3 regions of the Thermoanaerobacterium thermosulfurigenes genome follow, and region 3 is predicted to be linked to each of the others. Evidence: a T-box and tRNA genes for the amino acid it is inferred to sense, from the RefSeq annotation. Region 3 holds a T-box; the other regions hold tRNA genes.
What was found. The T-box of region 3 lies ahead of ileS (isoleucine--tRNA ligase). A T-box ahead of a tRNA ligase gene usually reads a tRNA of that ligase, here a tRNA-Ile.

Region 1 (10,663 bases), on a different contig from region 3:
TGTGCGGAAAGGATGAAAGTATCAAGGCCTACATTTTTTAGGATCATCATGTCAGCTCGTGAAAAAGTTGCAGATGCACTTGTAAATGGCAAAGCCATAAGAGTAGAAGGCGGCAATTACAAAGTCTACGGTGAAGACGTACCCCACCATGGACATGGACATTGCAATAGGCATGGCATGATGAGTGAATCAATTTCTGATGAAGAAAATTAGTGCTTGATATAAATATGCTATTGCTATATAATATATAATAGTGTAAATATGATTTTCGGAGGTTAAACATATGCTAAAAATAATAGTACTTATAATTCATATTATTGTTAGTTTGTTTATGATGGCAGTTATACTCTTGCAACAAGGGAAAAGTGCAGGTATATCCGGGGCAATTGCAGGTGGTGCAGAGACTTTCTTTGGTAAAAACAAGGCCAGGACGATGGAAGGTACTTTGGAGAGGCTTACGACGATAAGCGCCGTAGTTTTCATAATTACTTCATTGATATTGACGTTGCTGATGGGAAAATAATATCGTCTATATAAAATAAAACCCTTATTGGGTTTTATTTTTGTGAGAAGGTGATATGATGAAAATAAGGGAAATATCCGAGGATATGGAGTATAAGATACTATCACCGTATGCAGCACACAGTAGAGAATCAAAAGGGAGAACAAGAGACGAGGAAAAGTGCGATATTCGCACAGATTACCAAAGGGATAGAGACAGAATCATACATTGTAAGGCTTTTAGGAGATTGAGTCATAAGACGCAGGTTTTTATATCTCCTGAAGGTGACCACTACAGGACGAGACTTACGCATACTTTGGAAGTTGCACAAATATCAAAAACTATCGCAAGGGCATTGCGGCTTAACGAAGACTTAACCGAAGCTATAGCGTTAGGTCACGATTTAGGGCATACCCCTTTTGGCCATTCGGGTGAGGAAGTTTTAAATAGGCTTTTAAAAGATGGCTTTAGGCATAGTGTCCAAAGCTTAAGAGTGGTGGATGTGATAGAAAATAATGGTTTAGGGCTTAATCTGACATGGGAAGTGCGAGATGGCATCTTAAATCATTCCACATCCGGAAATCCTGGAACATTGGAAGGTAAAATCGTTCAATTAGCAGACAAGATTGCCTATGTGAATCACGATATTGATGATGCAATTCGAGGTAAAGTATTGACAAATGATGATATACCAAAAGATTTAAGGCGTATATTAGGAGAGACTCACAGCAAGAGGATAAACACAATGGTTAAGGACATAATTGAAAACAGCATGGGAAAAGATAGTATCTCCATGAGCCGTGAGATTTATGATGCTACTTACAGCCTTAGAGATTTTTTGTTTAAAAAGGTTTATATAGGTTCGAAGGCAAAAAGCGAAGAGGCAAAAGCGAAAAAAGTTGTTGAACAGCTTTTTTATTATTTTTGTGAAAATGTGGACGACATGCCAGATGAATTTATCGAATTAACACATGAATATGGTAAAGAACGGGCAGTTGCTGACTATATAGCAGGAATGACTGATAAATACGCTATAACAAAGTATAAAGAGATTTTCTTACCATCACCGTGGGAAGATAAAAATTTCTAATATGTAAAAATTTCAAGAAGGATTTTAGGAATTTATGTCGAATATATTAATTCCATGAAAATTTTATAATTCTTTTTTAAAAAGAGGATTTTCCTATTTTTTGTCGAACTATTAATTAAGGTGGTGTTTATGTCTTATTCAAAAGACGTAATTGATAGGGTAATAGAAGAAAATGATATAGTTGATGTTGTCTCAAGTTATGTTTCGCTTAAAAAATCTGGCAAAGACTTTAAGGGATTGTGCCCATTTCATCATGAGAAAACACCATCTTTCAATGTAAGCCAAGAGAAGCAGCTTTATCATTGTTTTGGTTGCCAAGCCAGCGGAAATGTCATTACCTTTGTAATGAATATTGAAAATGTAGGTTTTAAGGAGGCCGTTGAGTTCTTGGCAGATAGAGCTGGTATAGAGATTGAAGAAGAAAATTTGTCAGGTTTAGAGTATCAGAAAAAAAAGCTGAAAGATGAAATATATGAAGTCAATAGGTTAGCTGCTTTGTTTTATCACAGGTATCTTTATTCTAAATTTGGACAGGCTGCATTAAAATACCTCTACGATAGGGGCATAGACGACATTACGATAAAGAGATTTGGATTGGGGTTTTCTCCGCCAAGTGGACTTGAATTGCTTAAGTATTTAAAGCGCCGCAATTACAATACTGACGTACTTGTAAGCGCTGGTCTTGTTTCAAAAAGCAGCACTGGATCATATTACGATAGATTTAAAAATCGGGTAATGTTTCCTATAATAGACGAGAAAAACAATGTGATAGGTTTTGGCGGCAGAATCATGGATGATGCAAAGCCAAAGTATTTAAATACTCCTGAGACGGTTGTTTTTAAAAAAGGAAAGACCTTATATGGAATTAATTACGCCAAAAAATCTAAAGAAGATATGTTTATTATCGTTGAAGGATATATGGATGCTATAGCATTGTACCAAAGCGGACTTGACAATGTCGTCGCATCGTTGGGTACTGCGCTGACTTTAGAGCAAGGTAGACTTATAAAAAAGTACAAAAACACTGTCGTAATTTCATATGACGCAGATGAAGCAGGCATTGAGGCCACAATGAGAGGTCTTAACCTTTTAGATGAACTGGACCTAAATGTAAATATATTGACAGTACCTAATGGCAAGGACCCTGATGAATATGTGAGAAAAGAGGGTTTTGACGCATTTAAAAAGCTTCTTGAAAAGACAGATACATTGATAGAATATAAGATAAAGAAGTACAAGCAAGATTTGGATTTAGAAAAACCATCAGACAGGATAAAGTATATCAAAAAGGTGTGCAAGGATCTTGCCACAGTTAAAGACGAAGTAAAGCGAGATGTGTATATTTCCATTGTATCAAAAGACGCTGAAATACCTGAAAATACTATTAGAGCAGAAATAGACCAATTTGTCAAGGGTTTTTTGCAAAATAATAAAAAAATTAGGTATACAGTTGGCAATAATAGGCATAATATTAAATACAGTGGAGCAAAAAAGATACCGTCTCTTAAGTACTTGATTGCACTGCTTTTAATTGACAACAAGCTTTATAGCAGGGTGAAAGGTAAGCTTTCTGTAGATGACATCGAAGACGAACATTTAAAGTCAGTGATGTCGTATATTTTTGAAAGGCTTGAAGATGGTGGCCATGTGGATGTAAAAGACCTAAGCTTTATGCTGGACAATGCTGATTTAAAAGACGAATTTAACGATATATTCAACGTGCTGTATAGCGAGAAAGTGGCAAGCGAAAAAATAGTGGATGACTGTGTAAGAGAGATAATCAAAGACGACATACGAAGAAAAATAGCGAGCATTAAACGCGAAATTGACGATTCATATAATGCTGGTGACATTGAGAAGGAAAGAGAACTTTTGATACAATTACAGAAATATGAAAAGGAGATGCTGAGTTTAAAAAATGGCTGAGAAAAAGGTTGCCCAAAAGGAGGGGACACCCATGAATAAAGAAAAAGTAAAAAATTCTATAAAAGAGCTTATTGATAAAGGCAAAAAGAATGGCATGCTGACGTATAATGAAATAATGAATTCTCTTGAAGATATTGATATGGATGCAGATCAGATAGAAAAAGTATATGATACATTCGAAAAGTTGGGTATAGAAATCGTGGGAGAAGAACCACAACAAGATGAATTAATTCCAGAGGAAGATCTGGATTTGGATCTTACTATTCCTGAAGGAATAAATATTGATGATCCAGTAAGGATGTACTTAAAGGAAATAGGAAAAATACCTCTTTTATCTCCTGATGAAGAGATAGAGTTGGCAAAGAGGATAGAAAAAGGCGATGAGGAAGCTAAAAAAAGGCTTACGGAAGCGAATTTGAGGCTTGTTGTAAGCATTGCTAAACGATACGTAGGCAGAGGTATGTTATTTCTCGATTTGATCCAAGAAGGAAATTTAGGTCTACTAAAAGCTGTAGAAAAGTTTAACTACAGAAAGGGATTTAAGTTTAGCACATACGCTACGTGGTGGATAAGACAGGCAATCACGAGGGCTATAGCTGATCAAGCCAGGACGATACGCATTCCTGTCCATATGGTAGAGACTATTAATAAGCTTATAAGGGTTTCAAGGCAACTTTTGCAGGAATTGGGACGTGATCCTCTACCAGAGGAGATCGCTAAAGAGATGGATATGTCAGTTGACAAGGTCAGAGAGATAATGAAGATTGCTCAGGAACCAGTATCGTTAGAGACTCCTATAGGCGAAGAAGAAGACAGCCATCTTGGCGATTTTATACCAGACGAAGATGCTCCAGCCCCTGCTGAAGCGGCAGCATTTACTATGCTTAAAGAGCAGCTTATAGACGTTTTGGATACTTTGACGCCGAGGGAAGAAAAGGTGTTGAGGCTAAGATTTGGATTGGATGACGGAAGAGCAAGGACATTGGAAGAAGTGGGCAAAGAATTCAATGTTACAAGAGAGAGAATAAGACAGATAGAGGCAAAGGCATTGAGGAAATTAAGACATCCAAGCCGCAGCAAGAAATTAAAAGATTTTTTGGATTAACACTGCTTGACACCGGTTAAAAATGTAGTATAATAATAAATGTATTCCTCAGTAGCTCAATGGTGGAGCAACCGGCTGTTAACCGGTAGGCTGTAGGTTCGAGCCCTACCTGAGGAGCCATATTTAGGGCCTTTAGCTCAGTTGGTAGAGCGGTCGGCTCATAACCGATTGGTCCGGGGTTCGAGTCCCTGAAGGCCCACCATATAATGATGAAAGGATAGGCATTTGATTTTACAAATGCTTTTTATTTTATAGTATGAAGCTGTCACAGAGATTAAATTCTATCGTCAAAATGATAAAACTTCATTCTAAAGTTGCTGATATAGGTACAGACCATGGATATATACCAGTCTACCTTTATTTAAATGGCATTTCAGACTACATAATTGCATCAGATGTAAAATCTACTTCTCTCAATAAAGCAATTGATGTTATTAAAAAGTACAATCTGTCAGAAAATATAATTGTACGGCTTGGCGATGGATTAAGCGTTTTAATGCCAAATGAAGTTGATACGGTTGTAATAGCCGGTATGGGTGGCATTTTGACTTCAGATATTTTAGAAAAAGGCAAAAGCATTGCTTCAACTGTAGAGAGATTTATCTTGCAGCCTATGACGGCATCTGACCATCTTCGCAGGTATATTTATGAGAATGGGTATTTGATTGTTGATGAAGGTTTAGTCTTTGAAAAAGGGAAGTTCTTTGAGATAATTGCTGTAGAACATGGCAAGGGGAGAGTCCACGACGAAATTTTTTATGAAATCGGTGAAAAACTCTTTCAAAAAAGTCACCCATTGCTTAAAGATTATATATCATATAAGATAGGAAAGCTAAAAAAGATTTTTGATGAAGTCTCGAAAAGCAATGAAAGTGATTTACTGAAAGAGGATATTTTAAATAAAATAAAAAAATATGAGGTGTTATTGTATGAGTCTGAAATGCCAGACAATAGCGGGAATGATTGACAAACTTGCACCACACAAATGTGCTGAAGAATGGGACAATGTTGGGCTTCTTGTGGGGAATCCCAGAAAAGATGTGTCGTCTGTCATGGTGGCTTTGGATGCCACAAGAGAAGTTGTATTAGAAGCCATATCAAAGAAAGTCGACATGATTGTAACGCATCACCCTATAATATTTAAACCATTTAAGAATTTACGTACTGATAATCCGTTAGGCGAAGTTTTGACGATGCTTATAAGAGAAGACATACCTGTGTATTCAGCGCATACCAACTTTGATGCTGCAAAGGGCGGAATGAACGATATTCTCTGCAACATACTGGGAATATACGACGAGGAGATTTTGCAAGTTACGTATAAAGAAGGCTATAAGAAAATTGTAGTATATGTTCCGATTGGATATGAGGAAATAGTAAAGACAGCTATGTGCAATGCAGGTGCAGGCTACATAGGAAATTACAGCGATTGTACTTTTCAAACGATGGGCATAGGAAGTTTTAAACCGTTAGAGGGAACGAATCCTTTTATAGGTGAGATAGGAAAAGTGGAAAATACTCAGGAGGTTAGAATAGAGACTATAGCACCAGATAAATTGGTAAATAGGGTTATAAGTGCTATGTTAAAAGTTCATCCATATGAAGAGGTAGCTTATGACATATACCCTGTTGAGACATTGTATGACGAATATGGAATCGGGAGAGTAGGCTTAATAAAAGACACTACATTAGGCAACCTCGCAAATGATGTAAAAGCAAAACTTGGCTTAAAAAACATACGTGTCGTAGGCGATTTAAACAAGACAGTTAAAAAAGTGGCTGTATGCGGTGGCAGTGGTGGTAGCTTTGTATCAATTTCAGCTTTTAAAGGTGCCGATGTTTTGATAACAGGTGATGTTGGCTACCATGATGCAGTAGATGCAAGGCATATTGGACTGGCTATAATAGATGCGGGTCATTTTGGCACAGAGAAGATTTCTGTAAATTTCATCGCTGAATACATAAGGGATGAAGCGCAAAAAATGGATGTAGACTTAAATGTCATTACCAGCGAAGCACAAGCTGATCCGTTTATGTTTATGTAATAATTGCCAGTTGACAAACTTATTTGATAGTGGTATCATTCTATATCTGGAGAGTAATACTTACGAGTAAGCCAGATGGTCGCGTACATTATGTACGAGGAAAGTCCGAGCTCCACAGGGCAAGGTGCCGGGTAATACCCGGTGGAGGTGACTCCAAGGAAAGTGCAACAGAGATATACCGCCTATCACTAATTCGTAAATAATAATGCTTTTATTAATAGCGAATTGGCGGTGGGTAAGGGTGGAAAGGCGAGGTAAGAGCTCACCAGCATCCAGGCGACTGGAATGCTCTGTAAACCCCACCTGGAGCAAGGTAGAATAGGAGGGAAATACAAGTGGCCCGCTTGACCCTCGGGTAAAACCGCTGGAGGTATCAGGTAACTGATATCGTAGATAGATGACCATCTAAAACAGAACTCGGCTTATAGACTTGCTCGTATTAAAAGGCAAAAACTCAATGTCATGTGGCATTGAGTTTTTTTAAATAATTTTTTATGAGAGAGGTTGTAATTTTAAATGGCTTATGAGAATCAAAATGTAAAAGTTGTAGTTGGAATGTCTGGAGGAGTAGATTCCTCTGTGTCTGCACTGCTTCTTAAAGAACAAGGATACGATGTGATAGGCATATTTATGAAAAATTGGGATGAAGAAGATGATTCTGGGTACTGTACTGCAGCAGAGGATTACGAGGATGTTGTGAGAGTTTGCGATAAAATAGGCATTCCTTACTATTCGATAAACTTTACAAAAGAATATTGGGACAGAGTTTTTCAGTATTTCTTGAATGAATACAAAAGCGGTAGAACACCCAATCCAGACGTAATGTGCAACAAAGAGATAAAGTTTAAGGCTTTTTTGGAGTTTTCGATGAAAATTGGAGCAGATTATATTGCAACAGGCCACTATGCAAGGATAGAGCATACAGATGGGCACTACAAGATGCTAAAAGGTGTAGACAAAAACAAAGATCAGACGTATTTTTTATGTGAGCTTGGGCAGAAGCAGTTGTCAAAGACGATGTTTCCAATAGGACACCTTGATAAATCGGAAGTGCGGGAGATAGCACGAAAGGCAGGTCTGAAGACGGCTGATAAAAAAGACAGCACAGGTATTTGCTTTATCGGAGAGAGAAAGTTTAAAGAATTTTTAAATCAATTTCTGCCTGCGAAGCCGGGAGAAATAAGGGATCTGTCGGGGCGCGTATTGGGACGTCATGATGGGCTTATGTTTTACACATTAGGACAGAGAAGGGGCATCGGCATAGGTGGTGTAGGTACAGGAGAGCCTTGGTTTGTAGTTGACAAAGATGTTGAAAACAATATACTTTATGTTGCACAAGGTGATAAAAATCCTGCATTGTATTCATACGGCTTGTTTACGAAGAATGTAAATTGGATAGACGGTGACATGAACTTCGATGAACTTAGGTGCAAAGCAAAATTCAGGTATAGACAGCCTGACCAAGACGTAATGGTTTTTAAGAAAGACAATGGTTATTTAGTTGTGTTTGATAAGCCTCAAAGAGCTGTTACTCCAGGGCAATTTGTCGTCTTTTACGATGGTGAATACTGCCTTGGAGGTGGCGTGATAGAGACCATATATAAAGATGAAAAAGCCTTGATATAAAAAGCGATTGAAGGTTTACATCATTTTTGATATTATATAATTGTAAAATATTAAAAGGAGATGGATGAATTGAGTATTCACATAGGTGCAAAAGATGGAGAAATTGCAAGTACAGTATTATTGCCTGGAGATCCACTGAGGGCTAAGTACATTGCAGACAATTTTTTAACTGATGTAATTTGTTACAATGAAGTTCGCGGAATGTACGGATTTACTGGTTATTATAAAGGTAAAAGAGTATCTGTTCAGGGAACAGGTATGGGTATACCATCTATATCCATATATGTAAACGAGCTTATCCAAAGCTACAACGTAAAAAATCTCATAAGGATAGGCACATGCGGATCAATGCAAGAAGATATAAACATAAGGGATGTAATATTAGCAATGGCGTCATCGACAGATTCCGCCATAAATAAGATCAGGTTTAATGGCATGGACTATGCTCCTACAGCCAGTTTCAAGCTCCTGAAAAAAGCTTATGATGCGGCTTTGGAGAAAGGTATCAACGTAAAAGTAGGCAATATACTTTCATCAGATACATTTTACAACGATGATAAAGATAGCTGGAAATTATGGGCTAAGTTTGGCGTTTTAGCAGTTGAGATGGAAACAGCAGGTCTTTACACTTTAGCTGCTAAGTATGGAGTAGATGCTCTTACCATATTGACAGTAAGCGATAGTTTAGTTACAGGTCATGCTACATCTGCAGAAGAAAGGCAGAAGACATTTAACGATATGATAGAAATTGCTCTAAATATCGCTGAATAATATGTGGGAGTGATGAGAATGCAACCACTAAAGTTTAAACCCATATTTATGGAAAGGATATGGGGCGGAGATGCCTTGAAGACAAAGTACGGCTTTAATGTACCTTACGGCAAAAAGATAGGTGAGCTTTGGTGCATTTCTGACAATACAACTGCTGTAAGTGAAGTAGATGGCGGTATTTACGATGGAGTTAAATTAAGCGAACTTGCAAATAAGCATGGAGACGAGCTTTATGGAGAAGGCAAATCGTACGGTAGATTTCCATTGCTTATAAAGATAATAGATGCCAATGATAAATTGTCTGTTCAAGTGCATCCAGATGATGATTACGCTTATCATCATGAAAATGGCGATATAGGCAAAACAGAAATGTGGTATATAATCGATGCAAAGCCTGGTGCCAAACTTATCTGTGGTTTAAAAGAAGGCACGACGAAGGAACAATTTAAGTCATTGCTTGAAAAGGAAAGTCTTGAAGAATGTCTAAATGAGATAGAGGTAAAGCCAGGAGATGTAGTGTACATACCTTCAGGGATGGTACATGCCATCGGAGAAGGCATACTAATCTGCGAAATACAGCAGAATTCGGATTTAACTTACAGAGTCTATGATTACAATAGAGTAGATGACAATGGAAACAAAAGAGAGCTTCACATTGATAAAGCTTTAGACGTGATTGATTTTAATTTAAAAAGCGATAAAATAGTTCCTAAATATAAAAAGGTAGATGGGGGAAGCATTGCCAATGTCGTTCAGTCAAAATACTTTAAAACGGATGTAATCTATGTTGAGTCAACGGTCAATATAGAGACTAACGGCATTTTTAATACGTTGGTGATGGTAGAAGGCGAAGGAAAGATAATTTACGAAGATGGGGAAGCCGATTTGAAAAGCGGTGAATCGCTTTTGATACCTGCGTCAATTGGCAAATACACCATTACTGGAAATTGCAAACTTATAAGGTCTTACGTGTAGAAAGTGATGTTGACATAGAGGTAAAAATATAATATACTAAACATGTAAGGCGAGTGGGGTTATAGCCCAGCTGGTTAGAGCGCTACGTTGACATCGTAGAGGTCACAGGTTCGAGCCCTGTTAACCCCACCATTTTAACTAATTTAAAATTTAAATATAGATTTTTAAGTGGGGTTATAGCCCAGCGGTTAGAGCGCTACGCTCACATCGTAGAGGCCACAGGTTCGAATCCTGTTAACCCCACCAATCTGAAATATGCAGCTTAAAAAGCTGTTTTTATTTTGCAAAAAACCGCCTCTAAAAGGCGGCTTGAACAACATTTCTACTTTTTGACAAAAAAGTAGAAATCATCACCATCTTATGATATAATTATTTTTGATGGGGATGTAACTCAGCGGGAGAGTACCACATTCGCATTGTGGGAGTCGAGGGTTCAAATCCCTTCATCTCCACTTAGAAAAATCAAGGGTTTGGACATTTTACTTAAGTCCAACCCCTTTTTTGTGCCCAATTGGTGCCATATTTTTTTATTTTTTTCATTTTAGTGGATGGAATAAAAGGTTCCCATGATATAATAGTTTGGGAGGGATGATTATGAATGAAATGTGCATAATAGACAGATT
Region 2 (10,663 bases), on a different contig from region 3:
ATTTCCCATGCTTCCTATCTCTTCTTTGTCAGCAAATATAGCTACTGCAGTCTTTTCAGGATTGTCAACATCTAAAATAGCTCTAAGTACGTCATAAGCGCATATCCTATCATCTTGTCCGTAAGCACCTATCATACTTCTGTCAAAGCCTATATCCCTTGGTTTATGTGCTGGCACCAACTCCAACTCAGCACTTATAAAATCTTCTTCCACTATCCCATATTTCTCGTTTAAAATTTTCAATAAATTTGGCTTTACAGAAACGTCTTCAGACAAAGGCATATTTCCTATGACTGGGTTCAATGCTTCTCCAGTGACCACGTCAGCAGCTTTTTTCTCCATCTGATCTTTTCCAAGGTGAGGCAGTAAATCAGTTATATATAGCACAGGATCTTTTTCATCTTCTCCAAGGTTAAAAACGACTTTTTCGCCACTTTCTTTTATGACAACTCCGTGCAATGCCAATGGTATCGTAACCCACTGGTATTTCTTAATCCCCCCATAATAATGTGTCTTAAAAAGAGCAAGACCACTATCTTCGTATAATGGATTTGGTTTTAAATCAATCCTTGGTGAATCTATATGAGCGGCTGCTGCTTTAAATCCATTGCGGACAGAATCTTTTCCAATAACAGCTAAAATTACCGATTTGCCTTTATTGTCATAGTACACCTTTGTGCCTGGCTTTAAGTTTGTAGCTGTTTCTAAATTTATAAAGCCATTTTCTTCAGCAATCTTTATTATCCTGTCTGCAACTTCTCTCTCCGTCTTACACTCTCCTATGAATGCTTTGTAATCTTCTGCGTACTCAAATATCTTTTCCCTTTCATCGTCATTTACTTTAAGCCATCCATTTTTGCTTTTGTATCCTAATCTTTCTTCAATGTCTTTTAACTCGCCACTCTCCATTTCATACGCCTCCTAAACATTTTGGATTACATATTAACTATAAAATATTTTTGGAATAAAAGCAAATTTTATGTATGCATATTGTACATATTATTATTTTTTAATAAATATATGGCAGCTTGAGTCCTATCTTTTACATCTAATTTTCTAAATATATTGTACACGTGATTTTTGACTGTCTTTTCGCTTAAGAAGAGCCTATCTGCTATCTCTTTATTGCTATAACCTTCAGCGATTAAATTCAATATCTCAAACTCTCTGTCAGTAAGATCTTTTTTGCATTCATTCTTCTCTAAGCTTTCAATTTCCCTGATAAGTGAAGGATGTATGTAAACGCCTCCATTTGATATGATTCTTATAGCCTTTATAAGTTCATCTGAATCTGCATCTTTTAATATGTAACCTTCCACACCTATTTTCAATGCCTCCATAAGGTACTCTTTGTCATTGTAGATAGTCAAAAACATTATTTTATTTTTAGGATCATTGCTTTTAATCATCTTTGCAGCTTTAATGCCATTTACATTTGGCATGTTTATATCCATCAAAATTATATCTGGAGAATTATTTTTAGCCAAATTATAAGCTTCTTCTCCATCTGAGGCTTGATACACCACTTTCATATCTTCTTCTAATTCAATTATCTGTTTTAGCCCTTGACGCAAAAGCACATGGTCATCAGCTATCATAATGTTAATCATTGCACTTATCACCACCTAGCGGAATGGAAATGTAAATTTGAGTCCCATCATTAGGTGAACTGTTTATTTCAAATTTCCCGTTTAATATCTGAACTCTCTCCCGCATCCCCAACAGTCCAAATTTATTGTCTTGAGATGTCTTTTCAAAACCTACACCGTCATCTTTTATAATTATGCTTATAAATCGATCACCAAACTCTAATCGTATCACGGCATTCTTAGCCTTTGAGTGCTTCCGAATGTTTGTCAAGGCTTCCTGAATGACCCTAAAACAGGTTATTTCTATTTCAGGCTTTAATCGTTTATGTTCAGATAAGGTAATAAAATCCACATTTATTCCAGTATCATTTTTAAAGTCATTTATGTACTTTGACACAGCAGGTATTAAGCCTAAATCATCAAGAACGGACGGCCTTAAATCGTATATGATCTTTCTCACTTCTTTCAATGATAAATGTGCTATGTCTTTAAGATTTTTAAGCTCATCTTTAGCTTTTTCTACATCTTTGCTAATAAGTTTCTCGCATAGCTCTGCTTTTAATATTACATTTGCCATAGACTGGGCTGGACCATCGTGTATCTCGCGAGCGATCCTTTTCCTCTCATCTTCCTGAGCTTCTATTATGCGTATATTTAGAAGTTGCCTGTCTTTAAGCTCTTCGTACTGGCTGTGAAGCTTTGTCAAATCGCCTGTCAAGTAATCAAGGGCAACACCTATCTGTGTAGAAAGTTTTTCTGCTTTTTCTACAATTGCCCTATACTCAATGAGCTTTCTCTCCAACTCATTTCTTCTTGCTATAAGGTCTTTTTCTTCCTGCCTTTTTAAAATAAGCGCTACCTGAATCTCCTTCGCTTCTTCGTAAGCTTCCTTTATGGCATCCTCACTTATATTGCCAAAGCGCTGGCTTACATAAGCCAGTTTTAACTTAGAGCTTTTTTCTTTTCTTTCAAGTTGTTCTACCTCTTTTATAACAAATCTAACCTTGACTTTCAGCTCGTGTATCTGTTCTTCTAAAAGACGATACTCATTCCTTGTCCTCTCTAATATTTCTGAAATCTGCTCTTTGCTGCAACCTATAACTTCTATCGTCTTTTCTACTATGTTGTCAAGCTTTTTATCATATTCAAACTTGGAAGCCATTTTTACACCTCAAAGACAAATTTTATTTATCTAATTCGACAAAAATTTGCTAATTCCTCTATTTTTTAATTTTAGACATAAAAAAAAGACCCGCTAGGGTTTACAAATGGGCTTAGATGGACTTGAACCATCGACCTCACGCTTATCAGGCGTGCGCTCTTACCGCCTGAGCTACAAGCCCATGGTGGAGATGAGGAGATTCGAACTCCTGACCCCCTGCTTGCAAGGCAGGTGCTCTCCCAACTGAGCTACACCCCCGTCAAACAATTATTATTATACCATAATTTCTAATGTTGTCAATTGCTTTCTACATTAATTTTTGAATTTCCATTTGGAACAGGCACAGTGTACTTATTGCCATTGACGTCTACAAAGCTTTGAGGTACATCACCTACGATTATGCTGTCAGCAATAGGCATGTGGGTGGATACCTGTATTTGCTTTGATGCAAGTGGCGCAATTATTTGGATGTTTGTCTTTATGTAAAGATATATTATGTGCCTCGTCTGATTTATCCCTGCTGGTTCAAAGCTTGATTCAAAGTCTACATTCACCGAACCAATAGGCAGAAGTCCTACTTTTATCTTTGGGCCTGTGTTTGCAAATACATCCTTTGATATTAGACTACCAAGAGGCAGTTTCACGTACACCGATCCTATGCTGTTTAAATTATCCTGAACAGCTTGAGTAATCTTCGCAGATAAAATATTCATCTCTATCGTATTAGCTTGCAGCATCGATACTTTTCCACTGTTGTCAGTTCTTACATTTATAAGGTCGCTGTATTGAATACCTTTCAACACCTTTTCATTTATAGACTTATTGATAGATTTAACAGCCACTTCTTGAGCTACTGTCTCACTGGCTTTAATAAGAGCAGGTGTCAACCTGTATGTTACAAACATATACAGCAATGATAATATAAATAATGATGCCAAAACGTAAACAAAATTTTTGTTTATCCCACGTATTTTTATCCTCCTTCTTCCCCACTTTTTTCTCCTCATATATAAAAACACCTCCTCTACATTTTATGATAGATGAGGTGTTTTGGTTACTCATTTTTCTTTTAATTCTACGATTGTGACGCCGTCTTCTCCTTCGCCATACCTTCCAAGTCTAAACGACTTTACATGCTTGTTCATTTTAAGAAGCCTTGTGATACCACTCCTTAAAGTGCCAGTCCCTTTCCCGTGTATGACAGTTACCTGTTTTAAACCTGCAAGGTATGCATCATCAAGGTATTTATCGACTTCTATCGAAGCTTCCTCCAATGTCTTTCCTCTTAAGTCAATTGAAGTAGAAATATTGGTAGATTTCTCATTAATGTATTTAGCAAAACCTTTCTCCATCTCTTTCTCTTCGCTTGATTCAGTCTCTCTAAGGTTGCTTATGTGCACATTCATCTTTAGAATCCCTGCCTGTATCTTTACATTTCCATCCTTATCAGGTTCTGACAAAGCTGTTCCAGTTTGGTCAAGCGGAACTATGTAAAAAGTCTGTCCAGGCATGACGTTTTTGGGGATTTTTTTGTACTCAGGGATTTCTGATTTCTTAAGGCTTTCTTCCATCTCATTTATGTTTTCTTTAAGTTTAAGCCTAGCTTCCTCAATAAGCTTATTCTTTTTGTCGGATTTTTCCGCCTCTTTAAGCTTAGCAATAATTTCATCAGCAGTAGCTTTTGTATTTTCTAATATCTTTTTCGCCTTTTCTCTGGCTTTTTCTATAATTTTTTCTCTTTCTCGTTCAGTATCTTTTATTTTTTTCTCATACTCTTGTCTTAAACTTTCTACCTGATTTTTTAATTCCTCAATTTCTCCCTTGGCGTTTTCTGCTTCTATCCTTTTGTTTTCAAGATCTTTTAATATGTCTTCGAATTTTAGTTCTTCACTTGTTATATAATTTTTCGCATTGTCTATGACATCGTCATTTAATCCTAAACGCTTGCTTATCTCAAAGGCATTGCTTTTTCCAGGTATTCCTATTGTGAGGCGGTAAGTGGGCTTTAACGTCTCTACATCAAATTCCACAGAGGCATTCTCCACACCTTCATTCTGCAGCGCGTACTGCTTAAGTTCACTGTAATGTGTCGTGGCAATTGTGCGACAATTCATCCTGTGAAGAAAGTCAAGTATACTCATGGCAAGAGCGGCACCTTCTGTCGGATCGGTGCCAGCTCCTAATTCATCCAGCAAAACTAAGCTATTGCTAGTGACATTATTTAGTATTTTTACTATGTTAGTCATGTGTGCTGAAAATGTGCTTAAGCTTTGCTCTATGCTTTGTTCATCTCCAATGTCGACAAATATGTTGTCAAAGAAAGCCACATCAGAACCTTCGTCAGCAGGGATATTTAATCCTGACATGGACATAAGCGTCAAAAGCCCTACAGTCTTTAATGTGACAGTCTTTCCACCTGTATTAGGCCCTGTTATGACAAGAGTATTAAAAGATTCACCTAAATGTATGCTTATAGGTACGACTACATCTTTTGAGATGAGAGGATGTCTTGCATTTTTTAAATTTACATATCCTTTAGTATTCAATATAGGTTTTGTTGAGTCTGTGCTTATGGAATACTTCGCCTTTGCAAAAATAACATCCAGCTCTTTTAATACAACCATGTTTTCATTTATCTCATCAACATGTTTTCCTACATCTTCTGTGAGCTCAGCTAAAATCCTTTCTACCTCATGTTGTTCCTTGATTTCAAGCTGTCTTAGATCATTGTTAAGCTCCACAACAGCCATAGGTTCTATGAAAAGCGTAGCACCGCTGGACGACTGATCGTGAATAAGGCCTTTAAATGTTCCTCTGTATTCCTGTTTTACCGGTACCACGTATCTCCCGTTTCTTATGGTTATGATAGGATCTTGCAGCTCTTTTGGCGAAGACGCAATTATAGAGTTTAATGTATCTCTTATCTTATTGTTTATTTGCGCTTTCTGCCTTCTTATCTCTTTTAAGGCAGGCGATGCGTCATCAGCCAGTTCATCTTCAGACATGACAGCTCTATCGATTTTGTCGTACAATTCCTTAATATTCGTAAGCCTTATGTTGTACTCCCTTAAATATGGGAAACTGCTTTCTTCCTTTTCGTTTCTCAAATACACTTTGACTTTCCCTGCCAATGATAAAAACCTCGATAGAGATAAAAGCTGTCCCGGATTCAATGACGACTTTATCTTAGCTTTAGCCAAAATCTCGTCTAACTTTTTAAATGCAAAAGAAATATTGCCGTAGGAACTAATAAAAGATACCGCTTCATTTACTTTTTCAATTTCTTCTAATGCTTTTTCTACATTTTCGTACGGTTTAATGCTTAATGCTAACTCTTTTCCCGGTTCTGAATCACACAAATTTACAATTTGATTAATTATCTTGTCAAATTCCAAATTTTTAAAATACCTTTCATCCATTACAATACCCCTCTGTAAAAATGTCCTCTTGTGTAGTTTTCTATGTACAAATCACAAGTTCCCAATTTCAACGAATCTTTGTAAGCTTTTATTACATCTCTTATTTCTTCATCGTTTTCTACTGTATCATTTATCCTTATATAAGATAAACCTATCTTTTTTAAATCATCCATCTTGTCCGCCATGTATAAAACCGATGAGTTTAAAAGCTTTATTTTGCAAAAGCCGTCGCTTACAATTTTCATGAGATTGCCCTTTCTGTCCTTTAAAAAATACTTTCCTTCTTCACAGCCTCTTTTATCGCATCCTTTTAAATTTTTTATAGGACAGTATTCCATCGTCAAAAGCGGCAATCTTCCATAAACAATCGCCTCAAATTTCGCATTGCTTCTTAAAGATATATCCTCTATCTGATGAATGTTAAGCTCTGGTGATAGTGTTATTGTATCTGCTTCATGGAAAAAATCAACAGCAAGGCTATTTGAAACATTCAAATTGAAATCAACACACACATCAAGTCCTAATTTTACTGCAGTATCATACAAACCTATGTTAGTCACAAGGACTTTTTTAAAACCCATCTCTTTAATATTTTTAAGCATATGTTTAAAATCATCCAGCTCATCCCTCATTATCTGCGGAAATGCCGGGATTATCTCACATTTATCCATGTAACAAATGACATCTTTTAGCACATCACCATTTAGCCTGTAATTGAAGTAGACTCTATCTACTCCAAGCGCGCACGCTATTTTCACATGTTCTTCTTTTTCAGTGTAAAATGACAATTTCAAATCACTAATTTTATCATTTATTAATTTATAAAGATTTATGTTAATATTTTTAGGCCTTCTATATTTTAATTTTTTTGTAATGAGGCCTTCTACCGCTTCTCTCCTCGTCTCTTTTACCTCACTTAACGGCATAAAGAGGCCCTCATCCATGTCTACTTCTATGCTTTTCACAAAGAAAGGCGTATCGTTTATTGACGCCACTTTTTCTATCAATGTATCTTTGTCAACAGCCTTTTTCAATGCCTTAGTTGAGACAATTTTGCTGTCTTTAGAGACACATATGTCGTTATTTTTAATCATTATATTAAGAGGTTTATTTTCTTTCATATTTATAAATACATCAACAGGCGACTTTAATTCATTGGATACAGAAAATATCTTGTTTAATTTTACATCGTACGTTTTATATAAGACGTCACCACAATTTACAGGCATTTTTTTAAGCTCTACAACTTGCCTCTTATGGGCTTCATCCACTTTTTTGCCATCTGCTATAAGAACATCGACTTTATACCCATGTTCACCAGTCTCTGTTGATATGCCATCTCCAACTGATAGACTGTTTAAAAGCGATACTTTTATTTTTTTGCCATCAATGGATATGACTTTGCCTAATGGAACACCTTTATTTTTTGGATTTATGTAGCTCATGTAACGTGGCTTTCTTTCATAAAGATATCCATTAGAAAAGCCTCTGCTAAATATTCCAGACATCATTTCTTTGTACACGTCTGTGTTGATATTTTCTCCGCTTAAATATGCATCAATGGCCTTTCTGTATGATGCGACGACAGATGCCACGTATTCTTTTTCTTTCATGCGGCCTTCAATCTTAAATGAGTCAATGCCTGAGTCTATCATATCCTTTATGTGGTCTATCGTACATAAATCTGCCATACTTAATAAATGCATATTGCTGGCAATTGTATTCATTTTGTCATCTAAAAGATCGTATTTCAAGCGACATGGCCCCGCACATCTGCCTCTATTGCCACTTCTTCCGCCAATTATGCTGCTAAATAAGCATTGACCAGAGTAAGAGACACAAAGAGCGCCATGAACAAATACCTCTACTTCTATGCCAGTCACAGATTTTATCTTTTCAATTTCTTTTAAGCTTAGCTCACGAGGCATCACGACCCTTTTTATTCCTATCTCTTTGGCTGCTTTAATGCTTTCTAAGTTGCTTAAAGTCATCTGCGTGCTGACATGTATGTCCAACTCAGGATAAAAGTCTTTAAGTAGTTTAACAACACCAAAGTCCTGAACTATTATCGCATCCACATTTAACTGATACAGATAATCGATGTATTTGAGAAGCAATTCAATTTCTTTGTTAAACACGATTGTATTTACAGTCACATAAACCTTTCTATCTCTCAAATGGGCATACTCTACTGCTTCTTTCAATTCATCTTCTTCAAAATTTGCCGCATATGCTCTGGCGCCAAAAAGCTTACCGCCAATGTATACAGCATCAGCTCCGTAATTTAAAGCAAATTTTAGCGTCTCCAGATTTCCTGCAGGAGCCAACAATTCTACTCTTTTCATCAAATCACCTTATAAAGATATTTATATACTTAGTCTCTTTATTTTAATAGATTTTAACCAACATCGTCAAATGTATTTATGTATTCCTCCAACTCTTCTCTGGCTGCTTTTAATTCTTCTTTCAGCTTTTCAACTTCTTCTGTTAATTCTTCTATCCTTTCGTCATCAGCACTTAACCTTGATTTTAGCGATACAATCTCTTTTTTTAAGGCACTGTTTTCTTCCCTCGAGATAAAAAGCTCATCAGCTATATTAAGGGCCGATAAAACAAGCACCATCTGATTTGAAAGCCTATTGTAACTGCCGGAAATCCCTGATATTACACCGTTTAAATGTTCTGTCAATCTGAGTATATAATCTTCAGGATAATCTGTCTTCAATATGTACTCATTGCCATTTATATTTACCGTTATCTTCCTAATTTCCATTAGAACATCCCCTCAAACCAAGCATTACTTTATTTATTTCTACAAATCTTTTCGATTTCCTCCTTTATGAAGAAAAAAAGACCAATCCGGTCTTTTTTTATCTTAATTGCGCTCCAAGTTCCTCATTCAGACTCATTACTATTTTGTCGTGGACTTTGCTTACTTCCTCGTCTGTCAAAGTCTTGTCGTACGATCTGTACCAAATTGAAAATGCCACGCTTTTTTTGCCATCAGGAATATTTTCACCTTCGTACACGTCAAACAATTTAACATCATCTACAAGTTTCCCGCCAACTTTTCTTATGACACTTTCTATATCTGCTACAAATGTGTTTTTATCCACCAAGACAGCTATATCCCTTTCAACGGCTGGATATTTTGGCAGCGGCTTGTAGACTTTCTCGTCGTTTGCATGCTTAAACAAAAGCTCAAGGTTTACCTCTGCGACGTAAACCCTCTTATTTATATCGTAGTTTTCTGCAACATCAGGGCTTAATTCGCCAAATACGCATATCTTTTCATCCTCTACAATGACATCAGCAGATCTTCCTGGATGATATGCAGGGTTTTGACTTCTTACGTATTTGACATTCTTGATGTTGAGAACGTCTAAAAGTTCTTCAACCACACCCTTAATCGTCAGAAAATCCACATCCTGTCCATACATGGCAATTATACTGCTTTTTATCTCTGTTGGAAGTTCTTCTACAGGCAGCGATTTCGGTATAAATACCCTCGATATTTCAAATGCTTTAAATTCTGGGACTTTGCGGCTGTAATTTGTGTAAGCCACGTTTAGCATGAATGGCAAAAGCGTCGTTCTCATGTAAGCCTGATCCTCTCCAAGCGGATTCATTATCTTGACAGCATTCCTCAAATAGCTGTCATCAGGCAAATTTATCCTGTCTAAATCCTTCATGCCCATAAATGACGTTGTTATGACTTCATTTAATCCGCAGGACAAAAATACATCCTTTACGGTATCTTCCAGTTTTTGTTCTCTTGTCTTAACACCTGCTGTAATCTGAGTTCCTTTTAAGAGGGTATCTTCTATGTTGTTGTAGCCGTACATTCTCCCGATTTCTTCCGCAATATCTGCTTCACCGTCAATATCACTTCTAAATGCTGGCACCTTCACTATCAAATTTTCTCCATCGCAGATGGCGCCAAAATCTAAAAATGAAAGTATTTCCTTCATTTCTTGGCAAGACAGATTTGTTCCTAAAAGCTTGTTTATTCTTTCATATCGCACACTTAAGACTTTCTCAGTTACAGGTTTTGGATATACGTCTAAAAGCCCTTCTAAAATCTCTCCGCCGCTTAATTCAGCCATAAGCTGTGCTGCTCTATTGCAGGCCAAAACCGTAATCTCTGGATCAAGCCCCTTCTCAAACCTTGACGATGCTTCACTTCTAAGCCCCAGTTTTCTCGATGTATATCGTATATTGCTGCCTTTAAAATTGGCGCTTTCTATCAATATGTTTACTGTATCATCTGTTATTTCAGTATTTTGACCACCCATAACACCAGCTAAGCCTATAGCCCTTTCCTCATCTGCGATTACAAGCATATCCCTATCTAAAATCCTCTCTTTGTCATCGAGAGTTGTAAGCTTTTCGCCTTCTTTTGCCCTTCTTACAATAATATGCCTGTTTTTGACTTTATCTAAGTCAAAAGCATGTAGAGGCTGTCCCAACTCCATCATAACGTAATTTGTCAC
Region 3 (10,663 bases):
ACTTAAATATAAACGCAAACGATAATTTAGCTTACGCTGCTTAATTACAAGCAGCCGTTCAACCTTTGATTCCCACATCAAAGGATTGGGCGTCGATTTAGTGGGGGAACTGATTTATCAAAGCTTTGAGATAAATCGGATTTTATGAAGCTACCGAAGCAGTTATCCTGTCACTGGGAGAGCTGCAGAGGGAATGTTAAAACAGTGACTGCGCTCGGAGAAGCTTTTACTGTGACACCTTCGGACCGGGGTTCGACTCCCCGCACCTCCACCATACATATTCGGGGATATAGCTCAGTTGGGAGAGCGCTACAATGGCATTGTAGAGGCCAGGGGTTCGAATCCCCTTATCTCCATTAAAAAAAGCCTTGAGAACCGATTGATTTGTAATTTAAATATGAATTATCATATAAAAAAACTATTGAGGTTAAATACCCCAATAGTTTTTTTATTATATCTACACGTAGAAAAGCATGTCTGCATATGTTGGAAGTGGCCAAATATCAGCGTCTACCAAAGTTTCTAATTTGTCACCTATTTCTCTAAGCTCTCCCATTTTTGCAAATACTTCATCTCTGTAATATTTAGCTACGGCAAAAGAATCTCCTTCAATATTTGATGCATTATTTACAGCGCTTTCAAGATTGTCGATTCTTCTCTTAAATTCGGCTGTCAATGAAGAAACTTCCTTCAATAAATCGGCTTGTGCGTCAACTGAAGCGTCTAATCCAGTTTCTTTTACTGCGTTTATAGAGTCTGCAACATTTTTAATGAATTTTAAAACTGCCGGAAGAATTTGCTTTTTAGCCATATCAATCATTGTCAACGCTTCTATGTTTATAGTCTTTGAGTAATTTTCCAACATTATTTCATAGCGAGCTTCTAATTCTACCTTGCTTAATACGCCGTGTTTTTCCATGACTTTTACATTTTTGTCTTTCAAAAGGGCAGGAATAGCATCAACTGTTGAAGCTATATTTGGAAGTCCTCTCTTTTCAGCTTCTTTTACCCATTCTTCTGAATACCCGTTTCCGTTGAAGATAACTCTTTTATGATTTACTACGATCTCCTTTAATATTTTTTGAACTTCTTCATCAAAATTATCGGCTTTTTCAAGTCTATCTGCAATTTCAGATAAAACATCTGCTACAATCGTGTTTAAAATATAGTTTGCAGTTGCTACTGATGATGAAGAACCTACCATCCTAAACTCAAATTTGTTTCCAGTAAATGCGAATGGAGATGTTCTGTTTCTGTCGGTGGAATCTTTGTGAAGCGTAGGAAGCGTTGTTACGCCAATTTTCAATTCTCCACCTTGCTTTGAGTTTGTGGCACCGCCAGTTTCGCCTATTTGTTCTAAAATATCAGTTAATTGATCGCCTAAGAAAATCGAGATTATTGCCGGTGGAGCTTCATTTGCACCAAGCCTGTGGTCATTTCCAGGTGTTGCAGCAGATACTCTTAGTAAATCAGAGTATTCATCGATTGCTTTGATAACTGCACACAGGAAAACTAAAAATTGTGCATTTTCGTGTGGAGTCTTTCCGGGATCTAATAAATTTAAACCGTCATCTGTACTCATAGACCAGTTGTTGTGCTTTCCAGATCCGTTGACACCGGCAAATGGTTTTTCGTGCAATAGACATACTAGGTCATTTCTTAAAGCAACTTTTTTCATTATATCCATTGTCAATTGATTGTGATCCGTTGCTATGTTTGTCGTATTGAAGATTGGCGCTAATTCATGTTGAGCAGGTGCGACTTCGTTGTGCTCGGTCTTAGCTGATATTCCTAATTTCCAAAGCTCCTCATCAAGCTCTTTCATGAATTCGAAAACTCTTTCCCTAATAGTGCCGAAATAATGATCTTCCATTTCTTGACCTTTTGGTGGTTTTGCGCCAAATAATGTTCTGCCTGTCAATATTAAGTCTTTGCGTTTTTCATACAATTTTTTATCTATCAAAAAATACTCTTGCTCTGGACCAACAGTTGTTATGACTCTTTTTGAAGTGTTATTTCCAAATAACTTAAGAACTCTTAATGCTTCCTTTGATAATGCTTCCATAGAGCGCAATAAAGGTGTCTTTAAGTCTAATGCTTCGCCAGTGTATGAGCAAAATGCGGTTGGGATGTATAGGACATTATCTTTGACAAATGCAGGAGATGTACAATCCCATGCAGTATAGCCTCTTGCTTCGAATGTAGCCCTTAATCCGCCTGAAGGGAATGACGATGCATCAGGCTCGCCTTTTATAAGTTCTTTGCCTGAAAATTCTGTGATGACTTTACCGTCTGGTGTAGGAGAGATAAAAGATTCGTGTTTTTCTGCAGTAATACCTGTTAATGGTTGAAACCAATGTGTAAAATGCGTCGCTCCTTTTTCGATAGCCCAATCTTTCATAGCGTTTGCTACTACGTCGGCAACTTTTGGGTCAAGTGGTAGTCCCTCATCGATTGTCTTTCTTAAAGCATTGTATGTTTGCTTTGGTAGACGCTCTCTCATCACTGCGTCATTAAATACATTGGCGCCAAAAATATTTTTCAAAGAATTTTCTGACATAAAAATCCCCTTTCATTTATTTTTTTGGTATTAATGGAAAATATAAACAAAACAAGGACGCCATTAATACACACAAAATATATTAATGAAACGCCCTTGTCTCATTTTTAACTATTAAATTTTCTCACAAATAATTAATTAAATATTATCACAAATTTCATGTAAATGCAAGTACTTCATTTTTAAAAAGTCATGTACTTTTCTTGGTTATATTCCTGATTTGTTATATAATATGCATAAAAGAAATAGAGGTTTACAAATTTTCTAAGACAGCAAATGAATTATAGAGGTGAGGTTATGAATAAGTTGAAAGCTATAATCGTAGGACCGGGTAATATATTCAAAAGGGCATATTTGCCATTTATATTTAATGTAGATATGCTTGAAGTAGTTGGCATTGTAGGCAGAGATGAAAAAAAGCTTTTAAAGTATAAGGAGAATTATAAAGTTAGCACATATACTTCTATAGATGAAGCAATTGCTTTAAAACCTGATTGTGCTTTTGTGCACACTTCTACTGATAGCCATTATGAGATTGTGAAAAAACTTCTTACAAATAATATTCATGTTTATGTGGACAAACCTTTGACAGATGACTTAAAAAAAACTGAAGAACTTTATAATATTGCACTTAACAATTCACTTATTTTGACTGTTGGGTTTAATAGAAGATATGCACCATTGTATGTTAAAGCATCAGAGAATTTCGGAGAGCAAAAACCTGAATTGTACATGATGGAGAAAAATAGAAGTGGCGGTGTTGGGGGTGATATCAAATTCACCCTTTATGATGACTTTATACATGTGGTTGATACACTGTGTCATCAACTTGGCAATGTTGCAAGTATAAATATTTCACATGTGAGAATGATAGAAGAAAATAATAGCATGAAATATATAAATGTTGAAATTACTTCGGATAATGGGATCGCAATTGGGGTGATGCATAGAAATAGTGGTGCAGACAGAGAAGTGCTTGAGGTGCATGGGTATGGGAAAAGTGTCATAGTTGAAAATTTTGAAAAATTGATAGTATCTGACAAAAACAATGTATCTATTTATAGTCATAATTCTTGGGATAGTGTATCATATGTGAGAGGTTTTGAGAGTGCAGTAAATAATTTCTTATATTCTATAAATTCTAAAGAAATAAATGATGATGAAATAAAACTTTCTTTAAAAACACACCAATTAATCGATGAAATTCTGAAAAAGATAATTTGAACTACAGATAAAAAGTTTATAAAATAAGTGCTAAAGAGTAAATTTTAAGAAGGAAAAATTGATTTTTTATAGAATATAATCATAGGTGGTTTTATGAAAAGAATTTTGAATATTATCATAGCAATTGTTGTCATACTTTACATAGGAAAAGTTGCAGTAAATACTATAAGTGGAAAAGATAAGACAATACCACTTAAGCCCGGTAACTTATCGGAGTCAATAGACGCTTATGGTTACATAGTGGTTGATGCAATGGTCATAAATTCTCCTATTGATGGGAAAATAAATATGTTAGTAAAAGATGGGACAAGAGTGCCAAAAGGCAAAGAAATAGCAGAAGTCATATCGCCAAACTTTGATAAGTCGAAATTGGATGAGCTAAATTCTATAAATGAAAAGATTCAGAGCATTAAGGATGATAAAGACGCAAATCCCTATGCAAAAGATATAGAAAGTATAAATGCTCAGATAGATGAATTAAACAAGGAATATCAGCAGACAAAAGACAAGAGCGTTTTAAACAGTTTAAGCAAAAAAATAGATGATTTAATAAGCAAAAAAGAGCAGATAATCAAAAATGGTCCTTCGTCGATTAGAAATTTAGATGATCTTTATAGTCAAAAAAAACAATTAGAAAGCATTATTTCTAATGGTTTGTACAAGGTATATTCGCCTGAAGCTGGAGTCGTAAGCGATTATTTTGATGGATATGAAGATATTTTTAGTGTAAACAAATTGTTTAACATCACATTAAATGATATAAATGCAGTACAAAAAGAGCCAGCAGAAATAAAAGGTGAAGTAAAGCAAGGTGAACCGATATTAAAATTAATAGACAATTATGACTGGTATGTATTGTCTGTATTGGACAAAAGTAAGAGCCAAAAATTAAAAGAAGGGAACAATGTAAAAGTAGAAATAGATGATAAATATAGTCAATTGTTAGATGGAAACATAATGAAAATATATTCGATATCCGACAATTTATTTGGCGTAGTGATAAAGATGGATGATGCTTATGACGATTTTTATAAAAAAAGGAAGGTTAAAGTCGACATAACAGTAAATAACTATGAAGGCTTTATTGTGCCAAATACGGCTATCGTAAAAGTTGATGGAAAATATGGCGTGTATAAATTAAATAATGGCATTCCTCTCTTTGAAGAAGTCGACGTAAAAGCGCAAAATTCAGAAAATGCCGTTGTAGAAAGTCCAGATGGAAATTTAAAAATGTATGACGAAATATTAGTATATGGTAAAGACTATTTAAAGAAGTAAGAGGGATTATTATGGATATACGTTATAATATTGATAAAGTAAAAGAAAATGTCAAGAAGCATGCATTAAAAGTTAATAGAAATCCTGACGATATATTAATTGTGGCAGTGACTAAAACCGTCGATGTCTCAAGAATAGAAGAAGCGATAAAATACGGTATTACGGATATTGGAGAAAATAAAGTACAAGAGTTAGTAGACAAATATCCAACATTAATGGATAAGGTGCAGTTCCATTTTATAGGTCATCTTCAAACAAATAAGGTGAAGTACATAATAGATAAAGTGAAGATGATTCATTCACTTGACAGTGTGCGCCTTGCAGAAGAAATAGATAAAAGAGCCAAAAAATGCAATAGGATTATGGACTGCTTGATCGAGGTAAATGTAGGTTCAGAAGAATCAAAGTATGGAATTGAACCGTCAAGCTTGTTGGAATTCATAAAGGAGCTTGAAAGCTTTGACAACTTGAAAATAAAAGGTCTGATGACTGTGGCGCCGTATGTAGATGCTGAAGATGTAAGGTCTTATTTTAGAAAAATGAAGGAGTTATTTGATAACACTAAATCTTTAAATCAAAAAAATTTAGATTTTAAATATTTGTCTATGGGTATGACGAATGATTACACTGTTGCCGTTGAAGAAGGCGCCAACATCATACGTATAGGTACAGGAATTTTTGGGAAAAGATTATATGATATGGAGGTAAAATAAATGGCTGTAAAAGTGATTGAAAAGCTTATGAATTTTTTTGGATTTGATGAGCAGGAAGACGAAGGGGATGCTGAAAAAGTTGAAAACGAATTACCCTTTAGCCAAAAGCCAAAAATAGTTAATATACATACACAATCGCAGATAAAAGTAATTATTTTGAAGCCAGATAGTTTTGAACAGGCGCAGACAATACTTGAAAACATAAAAAATAAAAAGCCTATAATTATTGATCTTCAAAATATGGAGAGAAATGATGCTCAGAGACTCATAGACTTTTTAAGCGGTGCTGTTTTTGCGTTAAATGGAGAAATTAAGAAAATTGCTAATAGCATATTTTTAATTGTGCCGGATAATTTTGATATTGCTGGCGATATACAAGATGAAGTCGATTCAATGTTCAACTTAAAGTAATGAGGAGGGTATGATTTGACGACAAACTATGCTTTGATCTTAACATTAAACTACTTTTTTGAGATTGTAAATTGGCTTATTGTAATAAGGGTGGTATTATCTCTTTTGAGAATGGAGAATATGGGAAATCCTATATCGCGATTTGTCATCATCGTGACAGAACCTATTTTAGATCCTTTTAGAAGGTTGCAATTTAAGTCATCGATTGGAAGGAATATGATGATAGATTTTTCACCTATCCTTGCTATGTTGGCTATCCAATATGTGATAAGACCAATATTAGTAAGCTTGATTTCGTTAATATGATTTATTTACTTTAAAAGGGTGAAGGAATGGAATACAGCATTGCAAGACTTAATGATATGATAAATTGGGTACAGAAAAATAGGCGTGATAGATTTACAGATTTTCTAAGTATGAAAGATCAGAAAATACTGCTAAAGTTGATTGATAAACATGACGATATAGATTGTAGATTTGATGGTGGATTTAAAGAGGCTGAGAGAAAAATAGCCTGTATATATCCATCGTTTCTTGCGATTTCCGATGGTGAACATTTTGATGCAATAAAGGGGATAAGGATAAATGGCGACTTAATAAGGTTGTCACATAGAGATGTGTTAGGTTCACTGCTAGGTCTAGGTATAAAAAGAGAGAAAATTGGTGATATAATTAAAAGACAAGAAATCTGCGATGTAATAGTGCATAGGGATATAGCTGATTTTGTTTTGATGAATTTGAAAAAAATAGGTCGAGAGAAGGTTATTGTTAGTTCAATTGACTTAGATGAGGTTATAGAGCCTGTAATAGAATATGAGGACATTAAAACAACAGTTGCATCTGTAAGGCTTGATAGCATAATCGCGGCGGGGTTTAAAATATCCAGAACAAAGGCTTCGGATTTGATAAAAGCTGGACTTACTGAAGTGAATTGGGAGACAAATATATCGCCTTCATTTGAAGTAAAAGAAGGTGACATCATATCTTTAAGAGGTTATGGAAGGATCAAATTCCAAGAAATTTTGGGTACATCGAGAAAAGGCAGGGTATATGTTCATATTTTAAAATACAAATAACAATAAGATGACAAGGAGTGGATTGGCATGTTAACACCTATGGACATACACAATAAGGAGTTTAAGCGTTCATTTAGAGGTTACAATGAAAATGAAGTTGATGAGTTTTTAGACAAAGTTATGGAAGACTATGAACTATTGTATAAAGAAAATTCTGATCTAAAGGACAGAGTAAATATATTAAATGATAAGTTGCAGAACTACACAGATATAGAAAAAACGCTAAATAATACGCTGGTCGTTGCCCAAAAGTCGGCTGAAGATTTAAAGTTAAATGCTAAGAAAGAAGCTGATTTAATAATACAGCAAGCACAACAAGAAGCAGAAAAAATAATGCAGAAAGCCAATCAAGAAGTAGTAAGGATTAGAGCAGAGCTTGAAAGTCAAAGGAAAAAATTGAATGTATTTAAGGCTAAATTCAAAACACTCCTTGAAGGAGAACTTGAGGCGATATTATCTATAGACGACAGAGAATTTTTTGATGATGAGAATGATGTGAGAAATGATGAGGAATAGACTTGCTGTAATCGGGATCTTAGTCCAAAATAGAGAGTTGGCGTCTGAAAAAGTTAATCATATTTTAAGCGAGTATGCCGATATCATAGTGGGCAGAATGGGTATTCCATATAAGGAAAGAAATGTGTCAATCATATCGCTGATTGTCGACGGTACGACGGATGACATCGGTGCTTTAACTGGCAAGCTTGGTAGCATTGAAGGTGTAAAAGTAAGGTCTGCCATTACGACTTAAGATGTTGACGTCTTTTTTTACATATTGTATAATTATTTAAAATGCGAAAAAAGCGATGAAGAGGACAATTTATGCAAACAAAACTTTTAAGAGAGTTGGCGGTCGGTGGAAGCCAATAAGTTAGTTTGTCATATATCACCTCGAAGCTGCTGGCTGAAATTTAGTAAGCTAAGCCGGGAAAATCCCGTTATCTCATGAGTGATTAAGGCATTTAGCCTTAATAATTAGGGTGGTACCGCGACTTCTCGTCCCTTTGGATGAGAGGTTTTTATTTTTTCTGCATTTATGCAATTTGAAATAGGAGGTATGTTTATGGATTACAACAAAACATTAAATCTGCCAAAGACTGATTTTCCAATGAAGGCGAATTTGCCGATGAGAGAGCCAGAAATATTAAAGAAATGGGAGAACATGGACATATACCACAAATCATTAGATAAAAACAAGGGCAAAGAAAAGTTCATTCTTCATGATGGTCCTCCATACGCAAATGGCAATATACACCTTGGCACTGCCATGAACAAAGTTTTGAAGGACATGGTGGTTAAATATAAGACGATGAGGGGATATGAATCACCATATGTGCCAGGTTGGGATACTCATGGCTTGCCAATAGAGCAACAGGCAATCAAGACATTAGGGATAAAGAGAAATGATGTAGGTCCAGTAGAATTTAGAAGGGTGTGTCGTGATTTTGCTTTTTCGCAAATTGAAAAGCAAAAAGAACAATTTATTAGATTAGGTGTAAGAGGAGATTGGCAAAATCCATATTTGACGCTGAAACCGGAATATGAGGCAAAGCAGATAGAAGTATTTGGGGAGATGGCAAAGAAAGGATATATATATAAAGGACTTAAGCCTGTATACTGGTGTACAGATTGTGAAACTGCATTGGCAGAAGCAGAGATAGAGTATTCTGATGAAAAATCTGATTCGATCTACGTTAAATTCAGAATTGTAGATGACTTGGGCAAATTTAAAGGCATTGTTGATGATTTAAGTAATTTGTACTTTGTAATATGGACTACAACGACTTGGACAATTCCTGCTAATCTTGCAATTTGCTTGAACCCAGATTTTGACTATGCTTTGGCGAAATACGGAAATGAAATTTACATAATGGCAAAAGATATGCTTGACAGCATTGAAAAAGAGACAGGACTTTCAAACCATGAAATAATTGCTACTTTTAAAGGTTCAGAACTGGAAGGAATGAAGGCTAAGCATCCTCTTTTTGACAGGACATCGCTTATAATATTAGGCGAACATGTAACACAAGAGGCAGGTACAGGATGTGTACACACAGCACCTGGCCACGGTGAAGAGGACTTTGTAGTTGGTCAAAAATATGGACTTGATGTTTTGAATCCTGTTGATGATAAAGGGCGATTTACTGAAAAAGCAGGAAAATACAATGGACTATTTTACTCTGATGCAAATAAGGTCATAAAAGAGGATCTTGAAAAAGCCAATGCTTTATTGGCTTCAAAGACTTTCACACACTCGTATCCTCATTGCTGGAGATGCAAAAATCCTGTTATATTCCGCGCTACAGAGCAGTGGTTTGCATCTGTAGATGGCTTTAGAGATGAAGCGCTGAAAGCGATAAAAGAAGTAAATTGGATTCCTGAATGGGGCGAAGATAGGATTACAAACATGGTTAGAGATAGGCACGACTGGTGTATATCCAGGCAAAGGATATGGGGTGTTCCAATTCCTATTTTTTACTGCAAACACTGTGGGAAAGAATTGATAAACGATGATACGATAAATGCGGTAAAGAAGTTGTTTGCAGAAAAGGGTTCTGACGCTTGGTATGAACTATCGGCCGAAGAAATACTGCCACAAGGTACAAGGTGTGAATGTGGTTCTACAGAGTTTAGAAAAGAAACGGATATTATGGATGTATGGTTTGACTCTGGTTCCAGCCATGTAGCGGTTTTAGAGACAACTGAGGGACTTAGATGGCCAGCAGACTTGTACTTGGAAGGTTCTGACCAACACAGGGGATGGTTCCAGTCATCGCTTCTTACATCTGTCGCTACAAAAGGTATCGCTCCGTATAAAAATGTATTGACACACGGTTTTGTTGTAGATGGTGAAGGGCGAAAAATGTCTAAATCCCTTGGAAATGGAATCGATCCAGCCGATGTTGTAAAAGAGTATGGTGCTGATATATTGAGGTTGTGGGCTGTTTCTGCAGATTTCACTTCAGACATGAGGATATCAAAAGAAATTTTAAAGCAGATGACTGAGTCATACAGGAAAATCAGAAACACAGCAAAATTTTTATTAAGCAACCTTTACGATTTTGATGCTGATAAAGATTTGTTGCCATATGATGAATTGTTAGATATAGATAAATGGGCTTTGTACAAATACAATGAGCTTGTGAAGGATGTAACTGAGGCTTTTGACAAATATAAATTTTATGAGTTCTTGCATCTTGTTCATACCTTCTGCATTGTAGATATGAGCAATCTGTACCTTGACATATTGAAAGACAGGCTATATACTTTCCCAGCCACATCAAAGGAAAGGAAAGCAGCTCAAACTACTTTATATATTATATTAAATGGTTTTGTAAGAATCATAGCACCAGTGCTGACATTTACGGCAGATGAAATATGGAGTTATATGCAACACGATG

Region 1: it encodes a tRNA-Ile, which carries the amino acid that the T-box ahead of ileS (isoleucine--tRNA ligase) is inferred to sense. The anticodon was not compared.
Region 2: it encodes a tRNA-Ile, which carries the amino acid that the T-box ahead of ileS (isoleucine--tRNA ligase) is inferred to sense. The anticodon was not compared.

Annotation. Positions count from the first base shown of each region.
Region 1 is NZ_JBPODR010000012.1:20,687-31,349, reverse strand. Features, by position in the region: gene HNR52_RS06480 (DUF134 domain-containing protein) at 1-213, shown strand, start outside; gene secG (preprotein translocase subunit SecG) at 284-523, shown strand; gene HNR52_RS06470 (deoxyguanosinetriphosphate triphosphohydrolase) at 582-1,592, shown strand; gene dnaG (DNA primase) at 1,722-3,518, shown strand; gene rpoD (RNA polymerase sigma factor RpoD) at 3,550-4,623, shown strand; tRNA gene HNR52_RS06455 (tRNA-Asn) at 4,669-4,743, shown strand; tRNA gene HNR52_RS06450 (tRNA-Ile) at 4,750-4,825, shown strand; gene HNR52_RS06445 (tRNA (adenine(22)-N(1))-methyltransferase) at 4,880-5,590, shown strand; gene HNR52_RS06440 (Nif3-like dinuclear metal center hexameric protein) at 5,553-6,668, shown strand; RNA gene rnpB (RNase P RNA component class A) at 6,732-7,109, shown strand; gene mnmA (tRNA 2-thiouridine(34) synthase MnmA) at 7,185-8,294, shown strand; gene deoD (purine-nucleoside phosphorylase) at 8,364-9,065, shown strand; gene manA (mannose-6-phosphate isomerase, class I) at 9,084-10,040, shown strand; tRNA gene HNR52_RS06415 (tRNA-Val) at 10,096-10,172, shown strand; tRNA gene HNR52_RS06410 (tRNA-Val) at 10,211-10,286, shown strand; tRNA gene HNR52_RS06405 (tRNA-Ala) at 10,421-10,492, shown strand; gene HNR52_RS06400 (DUF3006 domain-containing protein) at 10,635-10,663, shown strand, end outside.
Region 2 is NZ_JBPODR010000001.1:78,706-89,368, forward strand. Features, by position in the region: gene HNR52_RS00415 (aminopeptidase) at 1-909, opposite strand, end outside; gene HNR52_RS00420 (response regulator) at 978-1,610, opposite strand; gene HNR52_RS00425 (sensor histidine kinase) at 1,603-2,751, opposite strand; tRNA gene HNR52_RS00430 (tRNA-Ile) at 2,859-2,932, opposite strand; tRNA gene HNR52_RS00435 (tRNA-Ala) at 2,934-3,009, opposite strand; gene yunB (sporulation protein YunB) at 3,048-3,758, opposite strand; gene HNR52_RS00445 (endonuclease MutS2) at 3,810-6,170, opposite strand; gene HNR52_RS00450 (U32 family peptidase) at 6,170-8,515, opposite strand; gene HNR52_RS00455 (cell division protein ZapA) at 8,569-8,943, opposite strand; gene pheT (phenylalanine--tRNA ligase subunit beta) at 9,041-10,663, opposite strand, start outside.
Region 3 is NZ_JBPODR010000002.1:24,704-35,366, reverse strand. Features, by position in the region: RNA gene ssrA (transfer-messenger RNA) at 1-274, shown strand, start outside; tRNA gene HNR52_RS00905 (tRNA-Ala) at 284-356, shown strand; gene HNR52_RS00900 (glutamine synthetase III family protein) at 458-2,560, opposite strand; gene HNR52_RS00895 (Gfo/Idh/MocA family protein) at 2,858-3,784, shown strand; gene HNR52_RS00890 (biotin/lipoyl attachment domain-containing protein) at 3,878-5,062, shown strand; gene HNR52_RS00885 (YggS family pyridoxal phosphate-dependent enzyme) at 5,074-5,775, shown strand; gene HNR52_RS00880 (cell division protein SepF) at 5,776-6,186, shown strand; gene HNR52_RS00875 (YggT family protein) at 6,202-6,492, shown strand; gene HNR52_RS00870 (YlmH family RNA-binding protein) at 6,519-7,262, shown strand; gene HNR52_RS00865 (DivIVA domain-containing protein) at 7,290-7,778, shown strand; gene HNR52_RS00860 (TM1266 family iron-only hydrogenase system putative regulator) at 7,768-8,013, shown strand; T-box leader at 8,060-8,269, shown strand; gene ileS (isoleucine--tRNA ligase) at 8,326-10,663, shown strand, end outside.